Regions from separate parts of the Arthrobacter sp. TJ-240 genome, predicted to be linked through region 2. Evidence: predicted binding sites of a transcription regulator. Region 2 holds the regulator's gene; each other region holds the start of a gene.
The links. The regulator LexA, encoded in region 2, represses DNA repair genes until DNA is damaged. The targets are predictions, from matches to a motif close to TCGAACANNTGTTCGA.
Positions count from the first base shown of each region.

Region 1: a site for LexA is predicted at 1,259-1,274, ahead of AC4D2C_RS11195 (HNH endonuclease signature motif containing protein). Genes of this name have one in related genera too.
Region 3: a site for LexA is predicted at 1,380-1,395, ahead of imuA' (DnaE2-dependent mutagenesis accessory factor ImuA'). Genes of this name have one in related genera too.

Region 1 covers NZ_JBZCNG010000004.1:45,989-49,260, forward strand. Annotated here, with positions in the region: gene AC4D2C_RS11190 (MFS transporter) at 1-394, shown strand, start outside; gene AC4D2C_RS11195 (HNH endonuclease signature motif containing protein) at 455-1,246, opposite strand; gene serC (phosphoserine transaminase) at 1,354-2,478, opposite strand; gene AC4D2C_RS11205 (iron-dependent transcriptional repressor DtxR) at 2,727-3,272, shown strand, end outside.
Region 2 covers NZ_JBZCNG010000008.1:38,761-42,032, forward strand. Annotated here, with positions in the region: gene AC4D2C_RS16825 (LysM peptidoglycan-binding domain-containing protein) at 1-461, opposite strand, end outside; gene lexA (transcriptional repressor LexA) at 845-1,558, shown strand; gene AC4D2C_RS16835 (ATP-dependent DNA helicase) at 1,637-3,272, opposite strand, start outside.
Region 3 covers NZ_JBZCNG010000001.1:502,698-505,969, forward strand. Annotated here, with positions in the region: gene AC4D2C_RS02425 (LysR substrate-binding domain-containing protein) at 44-742, opposite strand; gene AC4D2C_RS02430 (DUF5997 family protein) at 798-1,190, shown strand; gene imuA' (DnaE2-dependent mutagenesis accessory factor ImuA') at 1,406-2,227, shown strand; gene AC4D2C_RS02440 (DNA polymerase Y family protein) at 2,224-3,272, shown strand, end outside.

The DNA of each region.
Region 1 (3,272 bases), on a different contig from region 2:
TCTCGCGTGCATCCTTGCTGCTCTTGCACCGACCCTCTGGCTGTTCGGGCTGGCGCTCGTGCCGGTGGGCCTGTTCGCGCTGACCCTGATGACGAGCGCCAACGCCTACGTGCAGACCACGACCGATCCGATGATGCGTGGTCGTGTCATGGCCCTCTACTTCGCCATCTTCCTCGGCGGGACGCCGCTGGGTGCGCCGGTGGTCGGCTGGGTCTCCGACGCCTTCGGTCCGCGGTGGAGCCTCGGGGTCGCTGCGGCCTCAGGACTCATCGCGGCGGCGGCAGGGATCTTCTGGGCGTGGCGTTATCACGAGGTGCGGTTGCGCTACGACCGGTCCGCACCGCGCCGCCTGCGTCTCGACCATGAAGCCGGAGCCGGCGACAACGCGCCGTAGGGTTTCCGGCGGCTGAGCCGGGCCCGTCGATGATCCATCATCGACGCCCACCACAGGGACCTACCGGTTCGGTTGGTCCGGGTAGGTCGGAACGGGCAGGATTCGTCGATGCGCGACCTCCGCATCGATGACCTGCCCTGCCTGCCGGACCAGGTTTCGCCGTGGTCCGCCCGGGCGTCCCCTGAGGGTGCGCGGAGTGAACCACGGGATGCCGGCCCGTGAGCGGACGTCCCGGGTGCCCTGATGAACGGTGTGATGGTGGTGCGAGCACAGCAGGACGCCGTTGTCGATGCTGGTGGATCCGCCACGGCACCAGGGTGTCAGGTGATGGGCTTCGCACCAGCTGGCGGGGATCGAGCAGTCGGGGAAGGCGCAGCCCCCGTCACGTGCGACCAGGGCACGGCGGAGGTGGGGAGGAAAGAGCCGCTGAGCCCGAGATCCAGCACCTGGCCGCTTCCTCCCAGGACCACCGGGATGAGGCCGGCGTCGCAGGCGAGTTTCCTGATGGTGCGGGCACTGGCCTGTACCGAGAACACAGCGGAGCCGGCCTACTCGGTCATGTCGACGAGATCCTGGTAGGCGATCGTCACCATGACATGTGGGCGGTGTCCGCCAGTCGCCGGGAGGCCGGGGCCGGACAGGGCGGGCAGTACGACCGCAGCCAGGGCGGATCTGCAGGCGATCGACGATCCTGGACACGTTCTCGACCTCGACGACGAGGTCGCGGGCCTTGGTCCTGGAGAGGCCATGGTGCCGACAGCTGATGGCACGCGCACAGTCGGCAAGGGCTGTGCGCGCCGAATCCAGCGAACTGCCTGCCCGCGTCAGCGGTTCGGTCGGTGCGATGGCCATGGCTCCACTTTATGGAACACATGTTCTATTCCGCGGAGCAGGACGTGAATGTGGAGGACCAGTCGCGCGATGTCGTCCCCATGGTGCGGGCCTGTGGGCGACCGGCCCTAGAGCAGGTTCTCGACGACGTGATCGATGCAGGCGATCAGGGCCGAGACGTCGTCGGGCTCGATCGCCACGAACGTGGCGACCCTGAGCTGGTTGCGGCCCAGCTTGCGATAGGGCTCCACGTCGACGATCCCGTTGGCCCGGAGGATCGCGGCGATACGTGCTGCATCCACGGCGTCGTCGAAATCCACGGTCACGATCACGTTCGAGCGGTCTTCGGGACGGGCGACATACGGGCGGGCGACGGCGGACGCCTCGGCCCAGCGGTACAGGCGCCCCGCCGAATCCGCCGTCCGTGCGGTGGCGAAGGGCAGTCCGCCCTGCGCGTTGAGCCACTGCACCTGGGCATCGAGCGTCACGAGCGTGGACAGCGACGGCGTGTTGTAGGTCTGGTTCAGGCGCGAGTTGTCGATGGCGGTCTGGAGGTTCAGGAAATCCGGGATCCATCGGTCGCCGGCATCGATCCGCGCGGCGCGTTCGAGTGCCGCGGGGGAGAAGAGCCCCAGCCACAGGCCGCCGTCGGACGCGAAGTTCTTCTGCGGCGCGAAGTAGTAGACATCGGCCTGCGCCACGTCCACGTCGAGCCCGCCTGCTGCGGAGGTCGCGTCGACGATCACGAGTGCGCCGTCGTCGGCGCCGTCGATCCTCCGGACCGGAGCGGCGACACCGGTGGACGTCTCGTTCTGCGGCCAGGCGTAGGTGTCCACGCCGGCCTCCGCGACAGGATCCGGGCGTGTGCCGGGTGCCGACGTGATGACGGAGGACGCCTCCAGGAACGGCGCCTTCGTCGTCGCGGAGGCGAACTTCGAGCCGAACTCGCCGAAGGACAGGTGCTGCGCCTTCCGCTCGACGAGCCCGAACGTGGCGACGTCCCAGAACGCGGTGGAGCCGCCGACGCCGAGGACCACCTCGTACCCGTCGGGGGCGCCGAAGAACGTGCTGAGACCCGTCCGGACCCGGCCGACGAGGTCCCGGACAGGAGCCTGCCGGTGCGAGGTCCCGAGCAGCGACCGCCCCGCCGCCACGAGCGCGTCCACCTGGCCGCTCCTGACCTTCGACGGGCCCGCGCCGAAACGGCCGTCCGAGGGCAGGAGGTGGTCGGGAATACGGGGCGAGTCACTCATGCGATGCTCCAGCTGTTGGGCGGCAGGTACGGCCTCATTCTGCCCCAGCGGTCCCGGGCCCTCCATTTGTTAACCGGCTGCGGGAAGCCGCCCTGACCGCGCTCCGCCCGATTGCCGGGGCCGTTGCGCCATGGGTTAACCTTGGGGGGCGTGGGGCGGAGCAGTCCGTGGCGGCTTTGGCCTGCCTCACCGGCGTGAGGCATTCCAGCCGCGCACCCGCACCGCACCGCACCAAGGAGCTGAACCGCATGACGGACCTCATCGACACCACCGAGATGTACCTGCGGACCATCCTTGAACTCGAGGAAGAGAACATCGTCGCCCTCCGCGCGCGCATCGCCGAGCGCCTCCGCCACTCGGGTCCGACCGTCTCCCAGACCATCGGCCGCATGGAGCGTGACGGTCTCGTGGTCGTCTCCGGTGACCGGCATCTCGAGCTCACCGAGCTGGGCCGCCACAGGGCCACGGGCGTCATGAGGAAGCACCGCCTGGCGGAACGGCTGCTCAGCGACGTCATCGGCCTCGACTGGGCCTACGTCCACGACGAGGCCTGCCGCTGGGAGCACGTGATGAGCGAGCGGGTGGAGCGGCGGCTCTACGAGCTCCTCGGCAAGCCCTCCGAATCGCCGTACGGCAATCCCATCCCCGGACTTGCGGCCATCGGTGGCATCGAGTCCGAGCGGTTCACCGACGGCGTGGTGACCCTGCTGTCCGCCATGGGCACGTATGCACCCGGGAAGCAGGTAACCCTGGTGCGCCTCGCCGAGCCGATCCAGGTGGATCCTGAACTGCTC
Region 2 (3,272 bases):
GACTCCCCCGCCGCGACGCTCACCTCGACGGTCGACGACGGCGCGGGCAGCGACTCCCCGGCCTGCGCCTGCGAGGTGAGGAAGGCGCCGAGGAGGATGAGCGCCGCCACGCCGAGCGCGATCGGCAGGCCGACCAGGACGAGCCGGCCGCGCCGCGTAAGCGTCAGGGGGCGCTCCGCACTCCGCTGCGTGGAGGTACGGGGCTGCATGGAGGTGCGGGGCTGCATGGAGGTGCGGGGCTGCGTGGAGGCAGGAGACTGCAGGGCGGTCCGGGGCTGCAGGAATGCGTGGGCGGAGATCGAGGGTGCTGTCGCCGTGCGGGATGGTCGGGGTACGCGCGGGCGGGCCGTCGCGGTGCGCTCCGGTGTCGCCGGGCGGACGAGACGCAGGCGTCCCTCGCCGCGGGTGGGGGTCAGCGCCCATAGCGCCGTGCTGCCGTGCAGTGCGGGTGCTTCAGCCATTGCCTAGCCTCTTTCCCTTCGAATAGCCAATCAGGGCTGGACTCCTGTTTCGAACGCGTGTTCTAATTTATCTGAGCCTATTTCTAGCACTGACCGACGACCGTTGTCGAGACTCGCTCGAACATATGTTTGAAAAGCCCTACCGTCTGCCCTAGCGTGAACAGGGCAGGGCATCGACGGCACCGGCTGCTACCGAGCGGCAGGCACGGCGTCGACATACCTCAGGCAATCACCCGCCACTGACAGAACCGCTTCCCGCGCAGGCGGGGGGCGGCAGGCGGGCACAACGGGATCTCCAGTCCAGGGCGAAAGGCGCAACAGTGGCGGAACCAACACGGACGGACCGGCCGGAATCGAACACGGCCGAGGTGCCGGCGGACGCCGTGCCCATCTCGGCCGGTCGCGGCCGTCCCCGCGGCCGTTCGGTGTCCAAGGGGCTGACGGCGCGCCAGCTGACGATCCTCGAGACCATCCAGCGTTCGATCGCGGACAAGGGGTACCCGCCGTCGATGCGTGAGATCGGCGACACGGTGGGGCTCGCGAGCCTCTCGAGCGTGACGCACCAGCTGTCGCAGCTGGAGCGGCTCGGCTATCTCCGGCGCGATCCCAAGCGCCCCCGCGCCATGGAGGTCCTGCTGCCGCTCACACTGCCTCCGGAAGCGTCGGCGGGCACGGACGGAGCACCGGAGCGGAAGTCCGCCGGCGAGCACCGCGTCGCGGTGGACACGGCACTGGTACCGCTCGTGGGCCGCATCGCAGCGGGCGGGCCCATCCTCGCGGACCAGGTGGTGGAGGACGTCATGCCCCTCCCCCGGCAGCTCGTGGGCCACGGCGAGCTCTTCATGCTCCGGGTCTCCGGCGACTCGATGGTCGACGCCGCGATCTGCGACGGCGACTGGGTGGTGGTCCGCAAGCAGCAGAGCGCACAGAACGGCGACATCGTCGCAGCCCTGCTCGACGACGAAGCCACCGTGAAGACCTTCCGCCAGCGCGACGGCCACACCTGGCTCCTGCCCCAGAACACACGCTACGAGCCCATCCTCGGCGACCACGCCAGCATCATGGGCAAGGTCGTCTCGGTGATGCGCGCGCTCTAGCGGCCCGCTTCCCCGGATGCCCGGAGGGCGCCGCAGTCCCGGACTGCGGCGCCCTTCGCGTACCCCGGGGCAGGCGTGTCAGCGGGCGGAGAGCCGTTCGAGGATCCCGGTGACCGTGGCCCTGTCGGTCGTCGCCCAGAACGGCGGCAGCGCGGCGCGGAGGAAACCGCCGTACCGGGCCGTGGCGAGGCGGCTGTCGAGCACGGCGACGACGCCCCGGTCCCCCGCCGAGCGGATGAGCCGGCCCGCCCCCTGCGCCAGTCGCACCGCGGCATGGGTGGCGGAGACGCTCATGAAGCCGTTGCCGCCGTTCCGTGCGACCGCCCGCGTGCGCGCGGTCATCAGGGGATCGTCGGGTCGCGGGAAGGGGATGCGGTCGATCACCACGAGGCGGCACGAGGCGCCGGGCACGTCCACGCCCTGCCACAGTGACATCGTGCCGAACAGACAGGTGTCCGGTTCGGCGGCGAACCTGTCCACGAGGCCGCTGAGCGAGGACTCGCCCTGGCAGAGGATCTCGAAGTCGACCTGCGGGCGCAGGGCCTCCGCTGCCTCCTCGGCGGCCCGCCGGGAGGAGAACAGCCCGAGCGCACCCCCGCGGGAGGCCTTCAGGAGCGCCAGCAGCTCCTTCAGCTGCGCATCGGAGGTACCCCGCTCCGGTTTCGGCAGGTCCTTTGCCACGTACAGCACGCCCTGCCGGGGGTAGTCGAACGGGCTGCCGACGTCGATACCGGTCCACGCGGGCGCGCCCGGTCCGCTCAGTCCCAGCGATCCCGCGACAGGGCCGAACTCGGCGCCGATGGCGAGCGTCGCGGAGGTGAGGATCACGGTGTGGTCCTCGAACAGGCCCTCCCGCAGGCGTGCCGCGACGGACAGCGGCGCGACGTTGAGCGTGGCCGGCGCGGTCTCGTCCGGCTGGGCGTAGCCGGAGCCGGGCGTGAACGTGCTGGGGCGGGACGCCCACACCACCTCACCGGCGGCGGCGGCCGAGAGGATCCGCTCCGCGAGGTCGAAGACCAGGGTGGCGCGCGAGCGGGCCACCTGCCGCCCGCCGTCGGCGTCGGCCTCCGACTTGCCGTCGGTCTTCGTGTCGGACAGCGCGGCCCGTGCGGCGTCACGGACCTGCTCCAGCGACTGCTCGAGGTCCTCAGGCAGGCCGCCGGGCAGGAGCCCGGAGGGCACGAGTTCCGACGCAGCCTCGAAGGCGGACGCTGCGGTGTCGAGACCGGCGGTGCCGATCGAGGCGTGGCGGCGCAGAGCCGTGGAGGCTGCGCCCACCATCGAGGCGGAGAGCTGCCCGGACACTGCCCCGGTGACGCGGTCGTGCAGCTCGTGGGCTTCGTCGATCACGACGACGTCGTACTCGGGCAGCACGGCGAGCCCCTCGAACGCACTGATGGCGAGCATGGCGTGGTTGGTGATGATGATGTCGGCATCGGCGGCCGCCGCCCGCGCCTTCTCGCTGAAGCACTCCTGCGCCACGGGACAGCGGGCGGCGCCGACGCACTCCATGCTGGACACGGACACCTGGCGCCACGCGCGGTCGCTGACGCCGGGCACGAGGTCGTCGCGGTCGCCGGTGGAGGTCTCGTCCGCCCATTCGCGGAGCCTGACCACCTCGCGGCCGAGGGCGGAGGATGGACCCCCGCCGCCGTGCGCGGGGGCGGGGTGCGGTGTCGCGTCCTCCCCGAGGCTGAAGAGGGCATCCGGGGCG
Region 3 (3,272 bases), on a different contig from region 2:
ACCCAGGAAGGTCCCTTCTGCACCGCCGCTTCGGCGTGGGACGTCAGCGCCGCTTGCCCCGCGTGCCGGACGGGCGGGCCGGTTTCCCCTGCTGCTTCCCCTGCTGCTTCGCAGGCTGCTGTTTCCCGGCCGCGGCCTTCTTCGCTGCCGCCTTCTGCGACGCGCTCTTCTTCGGCGCCTCGCGCTGCGAGGGCTGCCGCGAGCTCTGGGCCGTCCGTCCGCGGACGATGCCGATGAACTCCTCGACGTCGTCGGACTCGTCCTCCATCCGCCAGGCGATGCCGATCGTGGTGACGGGCAGGCCGGGGACGGGCCGGTGCACGGCGTCCTTCCGCGCGTACAGGCGGGCCAGGGACATCGGCAGGACCACGACGCCGGCGCCGGAGGCCGCCACCTCCACGGCCATCCTCGGGCCACCGCACCCGACGACGTCGAGCAGGGTCTCCCCCTCGAGCTCCTCGAGCGGCACGTCCTCGTAGAGCGAGAGCTCGTTCTCCCTCGACATGACGGCCACGGGCTGTTCCTCGTAGAGGGGGATCAGGTGGAGCCCGGTGCGGTCCACGGGCAACCGCACGAAGACGACGTCGTCGGATGCGTCCCGGAGCGCCGCCAGGGCGTCGTCGTGCTGGTGGAGCTCCAGGGGGATCTCCGGATGCCGCTCGCGCCACCGCGCCACCCACTTGCCCGGCGTGACACCCGGGACGAAGCCGACGGACAGGATTCGGGGCTGGTCGGCGGGCACCTCCTCACAGTAGCGCCTGCCCCTCCGCCGCGGACGTGGCCGTTAAGCTGGGACCATGAATCCCCCGAAGACCCCCCAGACCCTGAAGCCCGCCACCGCGGCCAAGAAACTGGGCATCTACCTGCCCGCCGCCCCCCAGGGCTTCCAGGAGACCGAGCTGACGCGTGCGGAGTTCAACGAGCTGCAGCAGACCCCGCCCGAGTGGCTCGCCGAGTTGCGCCGCACCGGCCCGCACCCACGCCCCGTCGTCGCCCAGAAGCTCGGCATCTCCATCAGCGGGCTGGCCCGCGGCGGGATCACCGACCCCCTGACGAGCGAGCAGATCACCGCCCTCCTGCAGGATCCGCCCGCCTGGCTGGTCGCCGAGAGGTCCACGCAGGCCGCGGTCCGCGCTGAGGCCGCACGGGTCAAGGAGCGCGACACCGCGCGCAAGGAGACCGACGCCTGAGGTGGATTCCTCCGGGCCGCCCAGCTGCCCGGTCTCCGCGGACTGCCCGATCTCCGCGGACTGCCCGATCTCCTGGAGCTGCCGGAAGACTTCGCACGGGCGAAGGGCACGCCGGGATCGGGTCCTGATCGGGCGTTCTGAATACCACAGAAGAAGCGTTTTCCTGCGCCGACACGCCGATTGACTTAATCGAACACGTATTCGAATATTAGGGAGTGACACCTCCAGCCGCCGGCCATTCCCTCGCCTGGGATGAGCCTTCCCCCGACTCCGAGGACACACACCACCCGAACCCCGCCGACCGCCGGGGAGCGTCCACGGCGGATGTCACCCTCGGCCTCCAGGCCCGCATCAACAGCATGCAGGCCCGCAAGCTCGATTCCCGCCTACTGCCCACGGTCCCTGCCCTCGCGCGGATCCTGCCCGGCGGGGGCCTCCAGTCCGGCGGCTCCTACACCGTCCGGAACTCGACCTTCCTCGCCATGGCCCTGCTCGCCGGTCCTTCCGCGACCGGCGCGTGGTGCAGCGTGGTCGGCATGCCGGACTTCAGCGTGGAGGCGGCGCAGGGTTTCGGGATCAACCTCGAACGCCTCATCCTGGTCCCCGATCCCGGGCCTCAGTGGCTCACGGTCACGGCGGCACTCGTGGACGTCGTCTCGATCGTCCTGACCCGCTCACCGGAACACCTCGCCCCCACCGAATGGGCCCGCCTCAGGGCGAGGCTGCGCCAGCGCGGCTCGGCCCTGATCACCCTCGGCAACTGGAAGCAGAGCGACTCCACGATCGGCGTGGCCGAGAGCGCGTGGGAGGGGCTCGGCGCGGGAACGGGCCACCTCCGGGCGCGCTCCATGAAGATCACCGCCACCCAGCCCTCGGGGCGGCTCCGCCACGCCTATGTGGGACTCGCCGACCTGCAGGGAGCCCCTGCGGGCACCACGTTCCCGGGCACCACGCACCAGCATCTGCAGCACGACGCCCCGAACGCGGCCGGGGCGGCCGGGACCCTGTTCGAGCCCCGGCTCATGAAATCCTCATGACGTCCCCGCCGGCCACGCCCACGGAGCCCGCGGAACCCACGGAACCCACGGAACCCACGGAGCCCGTTCCTGCCACCCGGACCATGGTGCTCTGGTGCCCCGACTGGCCCATCACGGCCGCGCTGCGCGAGCACGCGCTGCCCGCCGAGACTCCGCTCGTCCTCGTGGACCGCGGGGAGGTCTTCGCGTCCTCCCCGGCGGCCCGGGAGGACGGCGTGAAGCGCGGGCTGCGTATCCGCGAGGCCCAGGCCCGCTGCACAGGGCTCGTGGCCCTCCCGTACGACCCGTCGCTCGACGAGCGCACCTTCGAGCCCGTGACCGCGGCCGTGGAGACCATCCTGCCCGGCGTGCAGGTCCTCCGCCCGGGACTGTGCGCCATCAGGGTCAAGGGCCCTGCCCGCTACTACGGGAGTGAGCGCAACGCCGCAGCCGTGGTCCAGCAGACGCTGGCCGCCATCGGCCTCACCGACGTGCGGATCGGCGTCGCGGACGGGCCGTTCGCCGCCGAGCAGGCGGCCCGGGCCACCGACCAGCTGGACGACGACGTCGAGCAGCTGGTCGTCATCCCGCCGGGCGGCTCGCCCTGGTTCCTCGGCAGCTACCCCCTGGAGGTCCTCGAGCAGCCCGGACTCGCCGTGCTGCTCAAACGCCTCGGCATCCGCTCCCTCGGCGACTTCGCGGCGCTCAAGGCCTCCGATGTCCGCAACCGCTTCGGCATCGAGGGGGCCATCGCCCACCGCCAGGCCAGTGGGCTCGACCACCGGAGCGTGGTGGCCCGGACGCCCCCGCCCCACCTCGACACCATCGCCGATTTCGAGCCTCCCCTCGCCCGTATCGACCAGCTCGCCTTCGCCCTCAGGGCCCGGGCCGGCGGGTTCGTCGACACGCTGCGCGAGGCCGGGCTCGTCTGCACGGCGCTGCAGGTCTCGCTGCACACGGAAGCGGGCGAGACGTCCCAGCGCCGGTGGCAGCACCCGCGCTGGTTCGACGCCGACGACGTCGTGGACCGCGTGCGCTGGCAGCTCCAGGGCACCAACGCCTCCGA